DNA from 3 places in the Pseudoalteromonas sp. SCSIO 43101 genome. Region 1 is predicted to be linked to each of the others. Evidence: predicted binding sites of a transcription regulator. Region 1 holds the regulator's gene; each other region holds the start of a gene.

Region 1 (6,991 bases):
AACAACAAGGTAAATTCCATTTCTTCACCGGCTTTCATTGGCTGCTGATCAAAGCAAAAACAGGCGATTTTATGTAAATACTTTGCCGCTTTTCCCGGTGATACCGATGGAATTGCTTGCATGACTTTGTCTTCATTACTGGTATTTTTTGCTGAGAATTTAACTTCACGCATGGCACCAGGTTGTACCGCCACGCTGTATTGCTCAGACTGCACCTTAAATGGCGCGCCGCTTTGAGCGTGAGTGGTAAAGCTGACATCAACTTGACGCTGTGTATTTATTGATTCACTCGCGCTCGCTTTTTCTAATGATGGCTTACCATTCAACCCTGTAACGTCGCAAAACACGTCGTAAAGCGGCACCATTGCAAAAGCAAATGCGAACATGAGCAAGCATGTAATCAGCAGTTTTTTTAGCAAAGGTGCATGGTTCATTACTTAATCTCCGGCGGTGTTTCAAAAGTGTGATAAGGCGCTGGAGAATCTACTTCCCACTCTAAACCTTCAGCTCCATCCCATACTTTGGCAGGCGCTTTTTCGCCACCTCTAGCACATTTAAATACCACCAACACAAACAACAGTTGTGATAAGCCAAATGCAAAACCACCAATACTGATAATGGCGTTAAAGTCAGCGAATTGCAGAGCATAGTCAGGAATACGACGCGGCATACCGGCAAGGCCAACAAAGTGCATAGGGAAGAACAGCACGTTGACACTGATTAGCGATAGCCAGAAATGCCATTTCGCCAGCGTTTCGTTGTACATGTTGCCAGTCCATTTCGGTAACCAATAATAGGCTCCCGCCATAATTGAGAACACGGCTCCTGTCACGAGCACATAATGGAAGTGTGCCACCACAAAATAGGTATCGTGATACTGGAAATCTGCCGGTGTAATGGCAAGCATCAAGCCAGAGAAACCACCTAAGGTGAATAACACAATAAAGGCGATGGCAAACATCATCGGAATTTCAAAGCTAATTGAACCGCGCCACATGGTGGCTACCCAGTTAAACACTTTAACGCCCGTTGGCACCGAAATGAGCATTGTGGCGTACATGAAAAACAACTCGCCGGCTACAGGCATGCCTGTGGTAAACATATGATGTGCCCAAACGATGAAGCTCAGCAGCGCAATGGATGAGGTTGCATACACCATAGAAGCATAGCCAAATAACTTTTTGCGTGAGAAGGTCGGCACAATAGTCGAAATAATCCCAAAGGCTGGCAAAATCATGATGTACACTTCGGGGTGACCGAAGAACCAGAAAATGTGCTGGAACATCACAGGATCACCACCACCTGCCGCATCAAAAAAGCTTGTTGCAAAGTATTTATCTGTCAGCACCATAGTGACAGCCCCAGCTAAAACAGGCATAACAGCGATCAATAAGAATGCTGTGATTAACCAAGTCCAAACAAATAGCGGAAGCTTCATCCAAGTCATACCCGGCGCTCTTAGATTGACGATAGTCACGATAACGTTAATCGCCCCCATAATTGAGCTAATACCCATGATATGTATGGCAAATACAAACAGTGCAGTGTTATCGTTACTATAAGTGGTGGAGAGTGGTGCGTAGAATGTCCAGCCAAACGCAGGACCACCACCTGGCATCAGTAACGAAGCCAACAGGATTAAAAATGCGAAAGGTAATATCCAAAAGCTCCAGTTGTTCATGCGTGGCAGTGCCATATCAGGTGCACCAATCATCATAGGCACCATCCAGTTAGCAAGCCCAGTAAATGCGGGCATAACGGCGCCAAACACCATGATCAAACCATGTACCGTGGTCATTTGGTTAAAAAAGTGCGGATCAACTAACTGTAATCCTGGCTGAAATAGTTCAGCGCGGATCACCATAGCCATCGCTCCACCAATCAAGAACATGGTAAGAGAAAAAATCAGGTATAAACTCCCGATGTCTTTATGATTGGTGGTGTAAAGCCAACGCTTAAAACCTTTAGCAGGATGATGATGGTCGTGATGCGCATGCCCAGTTGCTTGCTCATTAATAACGTTACTCATTATTTCGCCTCCGCTGCTGCATCAATCGCGGCTTGAATTTGACTCGGTTGGATCACATCGCCGGTATCATTACCCCATGCATTTCGCTTATAGGTAATAACCGCAGCAAGTTGCTTAATTGAAAGCTGCTTATCAAACGCTTGCATCGCCGTACCAGGGCGGCCATGTAACACGATATCTATGTGATCTTTTACATCACCTAATACAATGGGACTGCCTTTAAGTGCAGGAAACACGCCTGGTAAGCCCATACCAGTAGGCTGGTGACATGCAGCACAACTTGCCATATACACTTGCTCACCTAAGACCATAAGCTCTTCTTTAGGTAATGTTTGATCAAGCAAAGCAGCATCAGCGGCTGCTGCATTAGCCTTTTCTTCCTTAGCATCTGCAAGCCAATTAGCAAATTCATCTTCAGGTAAGGCTTTCACCACAACAGGCATAAAACCATGATCTTTACCGCATAGTTCTGCACATTGACCACGGTAAACACCTGGTTCGTTAATACGTGTCCACGCTTCATTGATAAATCCCGGGTTTGCGTCCTTTTTAACTGCAAAATCAGGAACCCACCACGAATGAATAACATCGTCTGAGGTCATTAAAAAGCGGACTTTTTTATTGATAGGAAGCACTAGCGGTTTATCTACCTCAAGCAAATAATGCTCCGTTTTTTCTGCCTGATTGTCTATTTGATCTTTTGGTGTAGATAGGATTGAGTAATAGGCTATATCTTCACCCATATATTCGTAATGCCACTTCCATTGCGAGCCTGTCACTTTAATTGTGATATCAGCTTTAGAGGCATCTTCCATAGCAATGAGAGTTTTTGTGGCAGGCACAGCCATGGCTATTAAGATGACAAATGGAATGGCAGTCCAAAGTATTTCAACTTTTGTACTTTCATGAAATTGGGCAGGCTTGGCCCCTTTAGATTTACGGTGGTGTATTAAAGCCCAAAACATCACCGCAAATACGATGATGCCGATTACACAACAGATAATAAATATCGTCATGTGTAACTCATAAACATTATTACTTATATCAGTCACCCCTTTTCGCATATTGTATTGACTATTTGCCAATACAATTTCTGGGAGTGCAACCAATATAAGCCACAAGGCGTAACGCAGTTTACCCATGTGACGGCTCCTTTAGATGCTATTGCAAGACGCAAAGCGAAAAGGCGATACAGCAAGGTGCCCATTCGTTTTTTTTATTGTTCAGAGCGACTACGTATCATTTTAACTCACTTATGATACTGGCCCCCTGTCTAACACCTCGCACATTTTTGTGTCTTTTTATTAATCAGGTGTTAATACATTGCTTTAACCAATTAGTTAAAAAATGACCAATAAGCAAGTTTTAGTGATAATAAATGTTTATTTTGGTGCAGAAATAACAACTATAATCAGCGCGTTATTTAATGTTGTGGTATACGAAGAATATACAAAAAGAGAGGAAAACTGCGCCATATAAGGCTTTAAATAAAGAGTAAGGATTCACAAATCCTAATTAAGTGGCAAAAACACAATGGCGCACCAAATTGAGTCAATTTAGCGCACCAAATAAGGGACAACTACATCCAGTCAGCGTTACGAATGACTCCTACAGCTAACCCTTCAATATTGAAAGATTCATGCTCAAGGTCAACCTCAATAGGTGAGAACTCTTCGTTTTCAGCGTGTAAAAGTACTTTCCGACCTGCTTTTTCTAGCCGCTTAACAGTTACATCTTCATCAACTCGAGCTACAACAACTTGCCCATTTTCAGCAACTTGCGTTCTATGTACTGCAAGCAAGTCACCGTCCATAATACCAATATCTTTCATACTCATGCCATTTACACGTAGTAAAAAGTCAGCGGCTGGTTTAAATAACGTAGGGTCAACTTGGCAATGACTTTCGACATGCTCCTGAGCCAAAATTGGCTCACCAGCTGCAACACGGCCAATCAAAGGTAAACCTAACTGCTCAGGTTCATCTTCTTCAATCAACTGAATACCACGACTCGCTCCAGGCTTCATTTTGATCATGCCTTTTTTTGCCAGTGCTTTTAGATGTTCTTCAGCGGCGTTGGCACTTTTAAAACCCAATGTTTGAGCTATTTCAGCGCGTGTTGGCGGCATGCCTGTATCTTTAATAAAGACTTTAATTAGTTCTAAGATTTGCGATTGGCGTTTAGTTAATGGGCGCATACAACTGGTTTTCCATACAGTACATTTAACTGTGAGTATATACAGTTATTTGAAAATCGCAAATTTAAATTAACTCCATCATATTGCTACAAAACTAACATTGAACCGCAATGAAAGATGCCATAAGGTATTAGCTTTAATTCGCATGTTAAGGAAACACAATGAGTATTTGGCACCATCCAATCACGCTGGAGCAATGTAAAGACTTGGAACAAGGAGTAACCGGGCAAGGCACTTTAATGAAAACGATGGGTATTGAGGTGACTGAAATTGGCGATGATTATTTAGTGGCCACCATGCCTGCAATTCCTGAACACCATAACCCTATGGGCATGGTTCATGGCGGAGCAAACGTTGTGTTAGCAGAAACAGTGGCAAGCTATGCAGCCAACTTTGTGATTGATTTCAATAAATTCTATGCTGTTGGTCAAGAGATTAATGCCAACCACATAAAAGCGTCTCGAAAAGGGACATTAACGGCAACGGCCAAACCACTTCATTTAGGTAAGCGCACCTCTGTTTGGGATATCAAAATTACCAATGCTGCTGGGGAGCTGTGCTGCGTATCAAGAATGACCGCAGCAGTCGTAGAGCGCTAAATTCAGTTTACTTTTCGACTGGATAAATAGTAATTTCAATCCCTGCGCCAATTGCTGAGATACGTAACAAGGTATCTGCATGCAGGGGTTGGTTAAAGCACTTTGGCGAGTTACCCGATTCAAACCCTAAATCAAATGTACGTTTTGAACAAGATAACCACTGCTTTAATGCATTGCGCGAGCAAGATTCAATTAATTCGCAAAGCTGGTTAATCGCTTTGTCTGGAGAGCTGATATCTGCAGTTGCTTCAATGCGTGCAAGTTGACGGTATTCATCTTGGTCATAATGTAAAACCATAGCGTTTTTCTTCAAATCAGCAACAAGCGCACTAATATCGTGCTTTGATTCAAGCTCCAGATCTACATTTAAAAATTGAATTTCCGACATACTCTCGTTTTTATCCTCTATTGATATCGACTGAAACTTTAACTCAGTTTTGTATATATACCAAATCTAGAATACAGTTAATGCGACATTTTGCCGCATTGGCAATACAGCTAAACAACCTAAAATAGCGCCCATATAACAATAATAACGGGGTGGTAATGAATAAACGCATGTTCAAATATGCTCGTAAAGGGCATAAATGGCTAGGCTATTTACTTGCTTTGCAGATCTTTTTTTGGCTATTAGGTGGGCTTGTAATGAGTTCATTGCCGCTTGAAAAAGTGCATGGAAAACATCTAGCAAATCGCAGTCTAAGTAACCCTTTCTTAGTGTCAGACTACTCTGCTTCTATCGATAAAATAACGGCACAATTTGAACAAATTGAAAGTATCAAGTACAGCCACTTTTTAGAGTCGCCAATCATAGAAGTCACGGCACCGAGCGGCTCCTTTAATTTTGATGGCAGAACAGGTGATAAAATGCCTGCGCCGAATAAAGCACAAATAATTGAAAACGCGAGAACTCACTTACTTATTAACGCAAATATCACGCAAGCACAGCTGTTAACCAAAGGACCAAGAGAAGTGGCTCACAAGGCCAATGTTTGGCAAGTGAGTTTTGATGATTGGCTGACAACAACCTTATATTTAGATAGCCAAACCGGTAAAGTCATTACAGTGCGCAGCTCCCTATGGCGCATTTTCGACTTTTTCTGGATGCTACACATCATGGATTATGATGAGCGCGAAAACTTTAATAACCCACTTCTAATTAGCTTTTCGGCCACCAGCGTACTGTTTTGTATTACGGGGATTATTTTATTGCTACAGAACATTCGTTTAAAACGTAAAAAGCCTGCTAAACGTGCTGGTCAATCAAAATAGGGTTGCCATCTGGGTCGGTGATAATAAAACTCGCGTCACCGGCTTTTTGTATTTCTAACCCTTGTTGCTGAAAATGCGCGGCTAATTGCTCAAAAGTGGCAAACTCTACCAGTGCCTCAGCATTTTGATCCCAGCCTGGGTTAAAGGTCAGCATGGTTTTATCAAACATGCCTTGAAACAAACCTATTAAATGTTCGCCGTTTTTCATAATTAACCAATGCTGCTCGATTTCGCCGGCAAATTCTTTAAAGCCAAGTTTTTCATAAAACTGCTTTGAAGCATGGATATCTTTCACATTTAAACTCACAGAAAAAGCACCTAATAACATAGTTGTAATTCCTCTAATAAACGGCCTAACAACTATAGCTGAGTTGAAAAACTTTTCCTTTTTAGAATAGTAGCTCTAAAATGGCTGCTCCTGTAGTTCACTGATGTGATGGATATGCGTTTATTTCTATATTTAACCCTTTGTTTAATTTTTACTTCCCCTGTATCCGCTAAACAATTTTCGAGCTTTTACAGTGCAAAAAAGCACTTAATTAAGAATCTACCAAGCAATAGTAAAAGCTTATATTGTGGCTGCGATATAAAGCGCCAAGGTAAAAAGCTTGTACCAGACCCTGAAGCTTGTGGTTATATTCCAAGAAACGCCATTACCCGCTCAGGAAACGAAAACGCTCGAGCAAAAAGAATAGAATGGGAGCATATAGTACCTGCGTGGGAGTTTGGTCATCAATTACAATGCTGGCAGGATGGCGGACGTAAAAACTGCATTAAGGTCAGTGAAAAATTTCGTCAAATGGAAGCCGACATAAATAACCTCGCTCCAGCTATTGGCGAGATCAATGCAGACCGTTCTAATTTTCGCTACGGAATAGTCGCAACATCTAGTGC
Region 2 (6,991 bases), 1.4 Mb from region 1:
TGAAGCACGTGCCTCGTTGATGCCGCAAGAGAGCTTATTAAATGAGTCGTTAGACCCTTACATTTTTATGAAGGATATCTACTTCCAGCGTCAATTATATGAGCTACATGATGGTAATCCACCAGTAGAAAAAGAACCCGATGATTTTGATGAAGATTTCCTAGAAAATCTCTAACCTAAAAAATCAAACCAATAAAAATGCCAGCAATTGCTGGCATTTTTATGTTTATATGGGGGAAGTTAATCTCCAAATACACCCATTTGTTCATTAGACCAGCTTAATGCATCGTGGTAAGCATCAGGTACTTCTTCGGGTTTAAGACCGAGTTCTTCTTGAATATCCTTTGCTTTATCCCACTCAGCTTGTTCATAAAATTTTACTAAGCGTAAATAAGTCGCTAGTAATCCTTCACCATGAAGCAAAGCACCTTTGATTTCATTTGTAAGAGGAAGTTTACCCATTACGCTTGGCATATCTTCATCGAGGATAGCGTCCATTAACGACATCATACCGGTTAAAAATGCCATACCCGTATCACGTAACTTGCCATGGCTTATTGCTAATAACTCAGCAAAACGGGCGCGGGTTAGTGATAAACGTATCAGCTCTGCAGGTTTATCTGCCGCAACTTGTGCAGCAAATAAAAGTGATAAGAAACGTTTGATTTCTTCACTGCCTAAAACAATCAGCGCTTGTTTTATCGTGCTAATTTCAGCTCTGCGTTTGAAAGCTGCTGAGTTTGAATAGCGTAACAACTTGTAAGATAAGTTAACGTCTCGTTCAAATACCTCGGTGATTTTTCTGAGATTTAAATCAATACTTGAGGTTTCGTATAAAAGCTCGGCAAGAGCCATCTCAGAAGGTGGTAAAGTTTTACTTTGCACCATTTCAGGCTTTGAAAAGAAAAAGCCTTGAAAATAGCTAAACCCCATGTCCAAAGCAAGTTGGTATTTTTCGTATGTTTCAACTTTCTCGGCGAGTAACTTGATGTGCGGGTGAGGTTTGATTGCCTCAACGACGGATTCAATAGACTCTTTATCACAGGTTAAAAAGTCAATTTTGATAATATCGATATACGGATAAAAATGGCGCCAAACAGGTTGGTGTATGTAATCATCAAGGGCAAGCGTATATCCGCGCTCTTTTAAATCTTGAACCATTGCTAGTAAACGTTTACCCGGTTGAATCGTTTCAAGAATTTCGACAACTACTTGCTCTTTACCCAGTAAAAGTGGGTAGCCTTTTTGGAGTGTCTCTAAAGTGAAATTAATGTAGGCTGGTTTGTTATCCGTTAAATCTTCTAAACCAAAATTGAACTGACTACCTTCAATGAGTCGAGATGTCGCTTCATCACCGTCAATATCAGGAAAAACGTTATCTACGCCATCCCTAAACAAGAGTTCGTAGCCGACAAGTTTCTTTTCCTTATCTAAAATAGGTTGGCGTGCAGCGTAAAAATACATAGTCCTAGCAAGTCCACTTCGGTTAATTCATTTATCCATGAGCAATATAAGTCATCGTGCCTAAAATAGCATTAATTAAATATTCATTTTTGAGGATAAATACTGATTTTCTGTGATCCTAAGACTAGGATAAATTGTAATGAAATTCTATAACTAGCGATTAAATATCACATTTTTGTTATGAAAAGGTTGTAATTGTAAACCTGCCACTGAACGGCTTGATTGGAGTTGTAGGGTAGAAGCATGTTATAGTCATGAGTGATATCGGTTTTTACCCCAATAATGTCTTAAAATTAAGTAACTTGCGAGTCATTATTCGGATTAAAAGCCAACATTAAACAATTATTGGAGGCTAATTTGGAAACAGGAATGATAATTTCGTTAGCATTGTACTTCATCGTAATGTTGGGGATTGGGCTATACGCTTATAAGCAATCCACAGACGATGTGTCAGGTTATATGCTAGGTGGTCGTAATTTATCACCAAGTGTTGCTGCGCTTTCAGCAGGTGCATCAGATATGAGTGGTTGGCTGCTAATGGGCTTACCAGGTGCAATGTATCTGTTCGGCTTAAGCAAAGTTTGGATTGCTATAGGTCTAGTACTCGGTGCTTGGGCTAACTATTTCTTGGTAGCGCCTCGTTTACGTGTTTATACTGAGAAAGCGAATGACTCAATCACCATTCCAGATTATTTCGCAAACCGCTTTGATGATAATAAAAATATACTGCGTGTTATTTCTGCGATAGTAATCATTGTTTTCTTCACCTTGTATACTTCATCAGGTGTTGTCGCGGGTGGTAAGTTATTCGAAAACTCATTTAATATGAGCTATAAAATGGGTCTGTATATCACAACTGGCGTTGTAGTGTTATATACCTTGTTTGGTGGCTTCTTAGCAGTAAGCCTTACAGACTTTGTTCAAGGCTGTATCATGTTTATCTCGCTGCTTGCAGTACCAATTGCGACATATACTATGCTTGATCAACCATTCATGGATACACTCGCCAATGCACGCTATGATTTATTGTTAAGCTCACCAAAAGAAACTGAAATTCATGCACTTAATATGATGGACTGGTTTGCTGGTGGTTCGACGATTGCTATTATCTCTGCAATGGCATGGGGTCTTGGTTATTTTGGACAGCCGCATATTATTGTTCGTTTTATGTCTGTGCGTTCAGTTAAAGATATGCCAACTATGCGACGTGTGGGGATGTCGTGGATGACACTTTCAGCAATTGGTGCTGTGTTAACAGGTTTATTTGGTGCTGCTTATATGCTTGAAAACCAAATGCCAATTGATGATAAAGAAACTATTTTCTTGGTACTGTCTGAACTTATCTTCCATCCTCTAATTGCTGGTTTCTTATTGGCTGCTATTTTAGCTGCGATTATGAGTACCATCTCATCGCAATTACTAGTGTGTTCAAGCTCTCTAACAGAAGACTTCTATAAGATTTATTTAAACCGAAGTGCTTCTCAAAAAGAGCTAGTATTAGTCGGTCGTATTAGTGTTATCTTGGTTGCTCTGTTTGCTATTTACCTAGCGTATGACCGCGATAGCTCTATTTTGGATTTAGTAAGTAATGCATGGGCTGGTTTCGGTGCTGCATTTGGTCCATTAGTACTACTTAGCCTTTACTGGAAGCGCATGAACTTACAAGGCGCTATCAGTGGTATGGTTGTCGGTGCTGCAACAGTACTGTTTTGGATTTACGCGCCAATTAAGATCGATGGCCAATCGCTAAGTGCAATTATTTATGAGATTGTCCCTGGCTTTATTTTATCAACGATTGCCATTATTGTTGTGAGCCTAATGACGACTGAGCCGAAAAAAGAAATTACAGATTTATTTGATGAAGTTGAGTCATCACTTTAGTTTTGAGTAAGCACAAAAAAGGGCAACATTTGTTGCCCTTTTTTAATTTTATAACCAATGCTTAGCTTGCAGCTTTTTCTTTTATATCTGCAACGTTATCGTCTGATTTTGCTTTTTTAGGCTTCGCAGGAACCTCTTTTGCACCTTTAAGTACAGCCATAAATTGGTCTTTTTCTTTTGCCATTTCAAGCGCTAGTGATTCAATTTGTTGCTCGCTTAATGGTACATCAACTTTTTCAAGCATTAATTCTAATGACTCAGCAATGTCGAGCATTTTGTCATACGCATCAGCTTCTTTCTTAGTAGTAAACGTCATGCGCTCGACTCCGTTTCTTTCTACAACATATTTAACAACAACAGCCATGATTTCTCCTGCATTTAAGCGTGGCATTTGCAGCGTAAAATCGCCACTTTGATTACTGTTTTTATATACAGTAATGCTTCGGGCCTTACTTTGCAAGTATCTAAAGAAATTTTTTATGGAACAAATTTGACAATAATAGGGGCATTAGCTTTATTTATATTGTTACCCAAAGTTAAACACAAGCGATGGAGTGAGTGTTGGGTAATAGCTAACTACCTGTCCAAGATGGACATCACGGAGGAAATTATGAAATTACTATCAAGTCTTTTACTTGCCACGAGTATTGCGTTACTGCCTACAACACCGGCATTCGCCGTAAAACCAACCGAAGCAACACAAGTTAAAATGCAAAAGCTCAGTATTAACAAAGCTAGCATCGATCAACTTACTCAATTACCGGGTATTGGTGAGTCTAAAGCTAAAGCGATTGTTGAGCATCGCAATAAGCAAGGTCCGTTTAAGTCGGTAGAGCAATTAAAAGAAGTAAAAGGAATAGGCGATAAGGTATTTGCTAAACTTGAGGGGAAAATTACGCTTTAAAAGACTAGGGCGTGTATATGGTCTCCTCCAACATTGCAAGAATAAACAATGAGTTTTGACAGGGATAGGTTTGCGTTCGTATATCCGGCTTCTTAATTGAAACACTTTGGTTTCGAGCCTCGATGAACTTCGCACATATCGTCCTTATCGTTGACACGAGTTTATCAAACTCACACGCCCTATCAGGTTTTCGATATGTCGGTTTTACCTGTTTGTCATCACTTGATGTTTATTCAGCAATCCTCTGAAGTGAACTCGTTATTCATTGTTAAGCCGTTACCAAATCATCGTTGTAACGACCGCCGTGTTTTAATATCGCCCAACCAACGCGAGCTAACTTATTGGCAAGCGCAACCGCAGCTTTGTTCCTGCCTCGCGTTTGCTCTATTCGCTTTATCCATTTTGCCAGTGGCGTATCTTTGTTCGCACTGACTCGCATAACGGCTCTGGCACCGTGTATCAATAAGGTTCTTAAATACCCATCGCCCCGTTTACTGATACCCAGTAAATTTTGTTTACCGCCGGAACTATGTTGCCTCGGAACTAAACCTATGGAAGCTGATACCGCTCGTCCATTGTTAAATTCACTGCCATTGCCCACATGTTGATAAAACGCACTGGCAATCAATGGGCCAATACCCGGAATACTCTGTAATCGAACACAGGCATCATCTTTACTTAAGTCATGGATTTTTTGAGTATAAACATCCAGGTGCGCTTTAAGCTCTGACAACTTTTTATAGTGTTGTTCCAATAATTCCTTGAACAACTCACTCAACCCATTATTTGCTTCTCTATCGTATAACTCAGGCAAGGCCTTATAAACATTATGTACTCCCAATGGAATGACAATCCCATACTCATACAATAAGCCTCGTATTTCATTACTATTCGCTGTTCTGTCTCGCTCACATTTCTTGCGTAGTACATGCAGCGATTGAATATCTTGTTGGGTTTGGGTTTTTGTTCTAACAAAACGCATTTCTGGTCGCACAACAGCTTCGGCTATGGCTAATGCATCATTAAAATCTGTTTTGTTACCTCTGACATAAGCCTTTACGTGTTGAGGCGCTATTTGTTTTACCCGATGCCCCAGTTTTTCGAGTTCTCTTGCCCAGTAATGTGCACTGGCACATGACTCGACTCCAACTAGGCAATCATCTAGTTGAGCAAAATAATTCAGTATTTCTTTTCTTCTCAGGATTTTTTTCTTAACAATTTTACCTACTTGATTACAGCAAACCACATGACTCACATTCTTTGCTAAATCTAATCCAACTGTTGTAATATTCATCTCGGTCTCCTCGCTTTATTACTTGAATCGTTCAATTCCAAGTTTGGCACATTGCGATGCCGAAAGGGAGGAGACCATTTCATCGTTGACCTATTGTGATTAATTTTGCAGCAGTATGTTTGGTATTTAAGCAAGGCAGAGCCTATGTCGTGTGGTTGTTCAACATAAATAGGCGATAACGCAGCATCCATACCAAACACGCGCTACCTTTTGGGTTCTTCCTAGGGGCGATTATCTTTTTATTACTTAAATAGATGAAGCTAAAGGCCGTGGGCAGAACGCGGTAGCTTTGCTCGATTTTTACTTAGTCCACTAGGTTACAAATCTCGCGCCGCGATTAAATTGCCCCTAGAGTGAACAAACTTTAATCCACAAAGGTCAACACGCCCTAAACAGGGCGTTATTCGCCCTGTTTAAATTCATTGATAGCTTTGTCTAAATGCGCTAGTGCGAACAAATTTTCGATAGGTGTTGTGATAAGTGGGTAACTTAAGCCTGCTAATAATAACCAAGGTAACAGCATCCAGCCTTCAAAGTAGGCTAAACCTAAAAATAATGGCGCAAGAAAGGCAAGCTTACACACCGATAAAATAATCTTTTTACTTGGGCTTAAATGAGCCAGAGCAAGTGCAATTATTTGCTGGCGCTGCCTTACTTTAAAAGTTTTTAAAGCAGGGATTTGACTAGTAAAAAAATAAATCATTATAACGACTTTTTAGTTACTAAACGGCTAAATAAAACTGCTACAAAGACTATTGAAAACGCAGCGAAAATAATCTCCATCCATGCAGGCATACTCATTGATGCAAATTGCCAATCAATATTGCCGCAATCGCCAGTGGCTGCAAAAAAGCTAGGGATCCATTCATGCAGTGGCATAAAGCTTGGGAAATTAGGCTCAAATGCGCAGCTAAATGCAAAAGGGTCGGTATTGTTTTGCATTGCAATGTGTTCTTTAGCAATAAAGTAACCCCAGATTGCAGAGATACCCCAAGTAGCAAATGCAACAAGGCGAACAACCATATTTTGTGGGTTAATCGCTCCAATCACACCTGCTGCAAGTAAGCCTAAAACAGCGGTACGTTGATAAATGCACATAATACATGGTTCAAGTCCCATGCTGTATTGAAAAAACAACGCAGTGACTTCAAACGCTAGTGAAATAAATGCTAATAATAACCAAGGTGTTCTTTTAGTTGCTAATTCTGCTAACCAATTCATGAATGATCCAATTTGAAATTGTTTTCAAGATTATGCTTAGACGGGGCTGTGGGTGCAAGTATCTAAGATGAAATTATACGAAAAAGGAGCCAAGCGGCTCCTTTCATTAATCAGTAATGATCGTCAGTTAAACACTTACAGCTTGCAAAGACTCACTTTGATAACAACCAAGTACACGGGTGTACTGAGTATGTTCTTTTAGCTCTTCTAGTGCCTGTTTAACATGT
Region 3 (6,991 bases), 1.8 Mb from region 1:
GCTGTTCTCACTGTTTTAACACTGTCTATGGTTACCGACCGAATTGGTCAAAGTATTGAAGAAAAAAGCAGTGCCTTTATTGCTGCTGATCGCGTTTTAGCAAGTAACCATGCTTTACCTGCCGAGTTTTTAGAAAAAGCCAACCAAGAAAACTTACGTACCGCTAAAATAACCTATTTCGATACCATGTTATTTGCTGGTGACGAAATGCAGCTTGGCTCGGTGAAAGCGGTATCAAACACCTATCCGTTAAAAGGCGAGTTAAAAGTAAAAACTAGCCTGACTGATCAACCACAAGTAACTGCTGATATCCCAAGTCGTGGTGAAGTGTGGTTAAGTGAATCAGTGTTTTATGCGTTAAACATTAAAGTGGGCGATAAAGTAGAGCTTGGCGCTGCTACGTTTACTGCTAGTCATGTTGTAGCCGAAGAGCCTGATGCACCGTTTAATGTGTTTTCAAGCAGCCAGCGAATCTTAATTAATGAAGCAGACATAGCCGTTACAGAGGTAATTCAGCCGGGTAGTCGAGTGTTTTATCGTCAGCTTTATGCTGGCAGCAAAGACAATTTAGATACCTTCTATGCGTGGTTAAAACCACAAATGAAAGAAAACCAGCGTTGGTATGGTGTTAAAGACCGCCAGTCTCCTATTTCTAATAGTTTAAATCGTGCCGAGAGCTATCTATTGCTAGCTGGTTTACTTGGCATTATTTTAGCCGCTGTTGCTATTGCGGTATCGGCAAAACGGTATTGTGAGCGTCAATATGACCCGGTTGCCATGATGAAAACGCTGGGCGGAAGCCGCGCTATGATACGTAAAATCTATTTACTTCACTTGAGCCTTGTTTGTTCAATGTCGGTCATAGTTGGTTTACTGATTGGTTATGGCTTACAAGCAGTTGCAACAGATTATTTAGCACAGACCATGGGCACTGCACTACCAAGTGCATCTGCTAAACCGTGGATTATTGCTATTAGCACCGGCGTGATTTGTGCGGTAATGTTTTCTATTAAACCACTACTCGATTTATTTGATATTCCTCCGCTGCGCGTGTTGCGCCGTAATTTAGGCGACCGTTTATTGGTTAGTAAAGTACACTTGGCTATGTCGGCGCTTACTGTGTTTTTACTCATGTGGTTGTTTAGTAATAACATCAAAATAAGTGCCATTTTGTTTCTTTCAACTGCATTTTTAATCGCGGTGTTATTTGCTTTATCAAAGGTTATTTTTGGCGGTGGTCGCAAACTCGGTTTAAGCCCAGGTAATAGTTGGTCATTGGCTATAGCATCAATTCAAAAGCGTGCCAACGTTAATGCCGTACAATTAATTAGCTTTGCATTGGCTATAAAATTGTTACTGTTTTTAATTGTATTGAAGAACGACATGATCTCGGATTGGCAGTCACAGCTTCCAGAAAATGCACCTAATTCATTTTTAGTGAACATTACTGAGCAAGAACTAGAACCTATTACTAGTTTCTTAGCGCAAAATGATATGCCAACGTCTGATTTTTACCCTGTTGTTCGTGGCCGTGTAAACGCCGTTAATGGTGAGCTGGTTGCCCGCGAAGTATCGCAAGAAGATAACGAAAAGAAAGACGAAGAAGCTCGCTCTGGCATTGGCCGTGAGCTAAACCTAACTTGGCGCAAGGACTTGCCAAATCAAAACGAGCTTATCGACGGTGCATGGTTTAGTGAAAACTCAGTGGCTGAGGCATCGGTTGAAGAGTCTATGCTTAAACGCTTAGATGTAAAAATAGGTGATACGCTTACTTTCTTAATAGGTGCACAGTCTTTCGATGCAAAAATTACCAGTGTTCGAAAAGTTAACTGGACGACACTCAAACCTAACTTCTTTATTATTTTAAGTCCTGATGTGCTAGCCAGTTTTCCTGCTACTTATATTTCATCGGTGAATGTAAAAGCGGATAAAAAACGCGAATTTAATGAGTTAATGCGTCAATACCCAACAGTGAATGTGATTGATGTTGAAAGCTTTATTAAACAGATTCGCTCAACAATAGAGCAAGTATCATTAGCGATTGGTTTTGTACTAGCAATTGTCGTTGCCTGTGGAGCTTTAGTGCTTATTTCACAAGTACAAGCAAGTTTGGGTGAGCGTATGCAAGAGATTGTCATCCTAAGAACTTTAGGTGCTAAAGGGCGTTTAATTAAAAATGCCACCTTATATGAGTTTTTATTATTAGGGGTTACGGCAGGCTTAGTCGCTGCCATTGTCAGTGATATTGCTTTATTAATTGTACAAAAACAGATGTTCGAATTAGCAGGTAAATTCCATCCTCATATTTGGCTTATTGGCCCAGCAGTAGGAGGCCTATTTGTGGCATGTTTGGGTTATTTGATGATAGCGCGCACAATGCGAAAAAATACCCAAGGCTTATTACGCTCACTGGCATAAGATTCTAACTAAAAACGCGTTTATAAAATGCTCGCAATTGCGGGCATTTTTTATGAATTGCAATTGGTTACTGGTAATTTATACAGTGCTCTGGCATTATTAACACAGATAATAATGATAATAGATGGGTCAGTTAGTTGGCGATTATTTTAGGGATTGATCCTGGTTCACGATTAACAGGGTACGGCGTGATTGCTCACCAAGGTGCTAAGTTCACTTATTTAGGAAGTGGTTGCATAAAATTGGCAGAACACGATTTTCCTGTTCGTTTAAAAATGATTTACCAAGGGATCAGTCAATTGGTAGAGCAATTCTCCCCAGACAGCTTTGCTATCGAAAAAGTGTTTATGGCACATAACCCTGATTCGGCACTTAAACTTGGTCAAGCTCGTGGCGCTGCCATTGTTGGCGCTTCAATGGCTGAGCTGCCAGTTTATGAATATTCAGCAAGGCAAATCAAGCAAGCTGTTGTGGGTAATGGCGGAGCCGATAAGTCTCAAGTACAGCATATGGTAAAGAATATTTTAAAGCTGCCAGGCACACCTCAAGCCGATGCCGCTGACGCTCTAGCAATTGCTATATGTCATGCACACTCAGAACAAAATTTAATTAAACTTGCGGGCAGTGCGAGCAAAACCGTAAGAGGACGATTAAGGAAGTAATATGATTGGTCGATTAAATGGCTTACTTGTTGAAAAACAGCCGCCAGAAATTCTTATTGAAGTAAGTGGTGTAGGCTACGAAGTGCAAATGCCTATGACCTGCTTTTATGATTTACCCGCAGTAGGTGAGCAAGCGATTATTTATACCCATTTTGTGGTACGTGAAGATGCCCAGCTATTATTTGGTTTTAACAATAAAACAGAGCGCGCTTTATTTAGAGAGCTATTAAAGGCTAATGGCGTAGGGCCAAAGTTAGGACTTGCGATTTTATCGGGTATGTCAGCACAGCAATTTGTAAGTTGTGTAAACAATGAAGATGCAACCACACTGGTTAAACTTCCGGGGGTTGGTAAAAAAACTGCTGAGCGCTTAGTACTCGAAATGAAAGACAGACTGAAAGATTGGGGTAATGACTTATTTACACCATTTAGCGATAATGCCGTCATTGAGCCTGCAAGTGATGATACCCTAGTGGCAAATAATGCTGCCGATGATGCAGTGTCTGCACTTGTGGCATTAGGTTATAAGCTACCGCAAGCACAAAAAGCGGTGAAAGCAGTGAACAAACCAGATATGACGACAGAGGTTCTAATTAAAGAAGCTCTAAAATCAATGTTGTGAGTAAACCATGATAGAAGCAGATCGCTTAATAGATGCGAGTGAACAAAGTAACGAAGACAGTGTTGATCGTGCCATACGGCCAAAACTGTTAACAGATTACACAGGCCAGCCGCATGTTAAGCAACAAATGGAAATATTTATCGAGGCGGCTCGCCATCGTGGCGAAGCCTTGGATCACCTATTAATATTTGGTCCACCGGGTCTTGGTAAAACCACACTTGCAAACATTGTTGCCAACGAGCTTAACGTTAATATTAAAACAACGTCAGGGCCAGTACTCGAAAAAGCTGGCGATTTAGCTGCTCTTTTAACTAACCTTGAAGAAGGTGACGTACTTTTTATTGACGAAATTCACCGCTTGAGCCCGCAGGTCGAAGAGATTTTGTATCCAGCAATGGAAGACTATCAGCTGGATATTATGATCGGTGAGGGCCCAGCCGCACGTTCAATTAAACTTGATTTACCGCCATTTACTTTAATAGGTGCGACAACCCGTGCAGGTTCACTCACCTCACCACTGAGAGACCGTTTTGGCATAGTGCAGCGTTTAGAATTTTATTCGGTTGAAGATTTATCAAAAATAGTTGCTCGTTCAGCAAGATTTTTAGATTTAACTATGTGCAATGAAGGAGCCACAGAAATAGCCAAGCGCTCACGTGGCACACCGCGAATAGCGAACCGTTTGTTACGCCGTGTTCGTGATTACACGCAAGTTAAATCTGACGGTAAAGTTAACGCATCGGTTGCAGAGCAAGCCCTCGATATGATTGATGTCGATAAAAGCGGTTTTGACTACATGGATAGAAAATACCTATTAGCTATTATCGAAAAATTTATGGGCGGCCCAGTTGGCCTTGATAACCTTGCAGCTGCAATAGGCGAAGAAAAAGAAACGATAGAAGATGTAATAGAACCGTTTTTAATTCAACAAGGCTTTATACAACGTACCCCGCGCGGACGACTTGTATCAGACATCGCTTACTTGCACTTTGGACTAACCCCAGATAAATAACAAAACTCAGGTTAGTTACAAAAGCTTTAAGTTATAAGTATTAAGCAGCTCGAGAGGGCTGCTTTTTAATAGAGATAAGTTGACTTTTTAAATGGCAATATAGATTTTACCGCATACCGCATACCGCATACCGCATACCGCATACCGCATACCGCATACCGCATACCGCATACCGCATACCGCATACCGCATACCGGCAAGAGTCATCTAACACCTGTAATTCACATGCTGTTAAGTTTTTGATAGGTATTCTCGTTGACGTTTGCGCAGGCAAAAAAAAGCCCGCATAAGGATGCGGGCAAACAACAAGTTGAAGGAAGTAATTCAGGGAACTAGGGTCTACTAAAAGAAGGTTTTATCCTGATTTCAGTAAACCTAGAGCAATACGAAACTTCATATTGCTAAAAACGGAGCTTAATGAAAGAAACTTTCATGAGGTTGCTAGCTCGGTATAGGTAAATAATACGCAATGATGGATTTTTCTTCAAACTAGAAAAATTTAATTTTCAGATTAAAAAAACTAATGTGAGCAAAAAATTCTATTGTTTTCTTTTTGTTCGCTTTGTGGTTATTTTCTCTTTAACTGCATGAATAGAGTGGTTTTTATAAAATTCATATTCTGTATTCAGGATTAGTTTAAGTATTCTGTAGTAGATTTGCAAAAGTACTTTTGGGTGTTTATGCGTAATTTATGAATAAACGTCGTGTTTTTGATTGTTTTGGTTGCTTTTAAGCGTCACTCTAGTGACTTATTATTAAGGTAAAAATATGCATAAAAGTATTTGTAAAATTCAATCTGGCTAAAAAATAACTAAGCAAATTGCTTTTTACCGTTATTTGCCGCTAATTCACAGCAAGAGCGTTGTCAGTTCATAATTGACTAGATACACTAGTTGTAACTTTTGGCCATGTTTGTGGTCAATAAATACAAGTGTAAAAAATATAACAAATTACATAGAAATCTATTTTTAGGAGTTTAACGTGGGATCAGGGCTTAACTTTTTAGATCTTATTCTAGAAGCCAGTGTACTTGTCCAGCTAGTAATGTTGGCATTAGTCGGCATGTCGGTAATGTCATGGGCAATTATTTTTCAACGTAAAAAAGCGATTTCTGATGCACTTAATGGCGCTAAGCGCTTTGAGCAAAAGTTTTGGTCAGGAATAGACTTAAGTAAATTATATAATGAAGTTTCAGCTCGTCCTGGTGGCGCATCAGGTGTTGAAGCATTATTCGTTGCTGGTTTTAAGGAGTTTGCACGACATAAGAAAAATTCACCGCAAAGTGCAAGCATCGTAATGGAAGGCACACATCGTTCAATGCGTGTTGCGTTGTCACGCGAAGTTGAAAAACTAGAATCAAGTTTATCGTTTTTAGCGACAGTGGGTTCAATTAGTCCTTATATCGGCCTTTTTGGTACGGTGTGGGGTATCATGAACGCATTCATTGCATTAGGTGAAGTTAAGCAAGCAACTTTACAAATGGTTGCGCCGGGTATCGCCGAAGCACTTATCGCAACAGCGATGGGTTTATTCGCTGCAATCCCTGCAGTTATTGCGTACAACCGTTTTGCAAACAAAGTAGAAAAGCTTGAAGGTAATTACATTAACTTCATGGAAGAGTTCGCCAATATTTTACACCGCCAAGCAGCTGCGCAAATAGAGGCTAAAGCGAATGTATCAGCGTAAGAAACGTCGCCCAGTAGGTGAGATAAATGTAGTTCCTTACATTGATGTAATGTTGGTACTACTTATTATATTTATGGCAACTGCACCACTGATTACCCATGGTGTAAAAGTGGACTTGCCGAAAATGGAAGAATCGGATCTTGTAGATACCAAAGATACACCACCTATCATTGCGTCAATTGATGCTGAAGGTAAGTACTATGTAAGTATCGGCACTGATCCAGAAGCTCCTATGGAAGCAATTGATGTAGCTGCTGTTATAAAATTACAACTTCAGAAAAACCCCGATACTCCGGTTATGATAAAAGGTTCTGGTCGTGTTTCTTATCAAGAAGTGTTGCTGTTAATGGACTTTTTGAAAAATGCCGGTGTGCCTTCAGTGGGTCTTATGACTGAGTCATTTGAGGGTTAGTATGCGTGAATCAGTAATAAAGTCGCTTCTATTGCACCTTGGTATTATTGTTTTCTTAGTCGTATCAGCGAACTTTCATATGCCAGCTCCTAAGGTAATGGAAGTGACATTGAATCCGGCTATGCCTGAACCAGAAAAAGCGGTTTCTGCAGTAACGGTTGATCAACAAAAGGTTGAGC

The links. The regulator LexA, encoded in region 1, represses DNA repair genes until DNA is damaged. The targets are predictions, from matches to a motif close to TACTGTATNNNNATACAGTA.
Region 2: the regulator LexA is predicted to act here: its motif matches at 3,763-3,782, upstream of J8Z25_RS05295 (YebG family protein).
Region 3: the regulator LexA is predicted to act here: its motif matches at 2,487-2,506, upstream of ruvC (crossover junction endodeoxyribonuclease RuvC).

The regions. Positions count from the first base shown of each region.
Region 1 is NZ_CP072673.1:3,432,196-3,439,186, forward strand. It holds gene J8Z25_RS15910 (cytochrome c oxidase assembly protein) at 1-434, opposite strand, end outside; gene ctaD (cytochrome c oxidase subunit I) at 434-2,029, opposite strand; gene coxB (cytochrome c oxidase subunit II) at 2,029-3,171, opposite strand; gene lexA (transcriptional repressor LexA) at 3,609-4,226, opposite strand; gene J8Z25_RS15930 (PaaI family thioesterase) at 4,388-4,825, shown strand; gene J8Z25_RS15935 (hypothetical protein) at 4,833-5,213, opposite strand; gene J8Z25_RS15940 (PepSY-associated transmembrane domain-containing protein) at 5,372-6,097, shown strand; gene J8Z25_RS15945 (VOC family protein) at 6,072-6,425, opposite strand; gene J8Z25_RS15950 (endonuclease) at 6,540-6,991, shown strand, end outside.
Region 2 is NZ_CP072673.1:1,108,960-1,115,950, forward strand. It holds gene J8Z25_RS05280 (MlaA family lipoprotein) at 1-175, shown strand, start outside; gene J8Z25_RS05285 (EAL and HDOD domain-containing protein) at 241-1,464, opposite strand; gene putP (sodium/proline symporter PutP) at 1,834-3,345, shown strand; gene J8Z25_RS05295 (YebG family protein) at 3,407-3,709, opposite strand; gene J8Z25_RS05300 (ComEA family DNA-binding protein) at 3,956-4,249, shown strand; gene J8Z25_RS05305 (IS110 family RNA-guided transposase) at 4,518-5,543, opposite strand; gene J8Z25_RS05310 (DUF6170 family protein) at 5,944-6,246, opposite strand; gene dsbB (disulfide bond formation protein DsbB) at 6,246-6,764, opposite strand; gene J8Z25_RS05320 (chorismate mutase) at 6,892-6,991, opposite strand, start outside.
Region 3 is NZ_CP072673.1:1,585,962-1,592,952, forward strand. It holds gene J8Z25_RS07450 (ABC transporter permease) at 1-2,418, shown strand, start outside; gene ruvC (crossover junction endodeoxyribonuclease RuvC) at 2,556-3,080, shown strand; gene ruvA (Holliday junction branch migration protein RuvA) at 3,082-3,702, shown strand; gene ruvB (Holliday junction branch migration DNA helicase RuvB) at 3,710-4,714, shown strand; gene tolQ (protein TolQ) at 5,696-6,400, shown strand; gene tolR (protein TolR) at 6,387-6,812, shown strand; gene tolA (cell envelope integrity protein TolA) at 6,814-6,991, shown strand, end outside.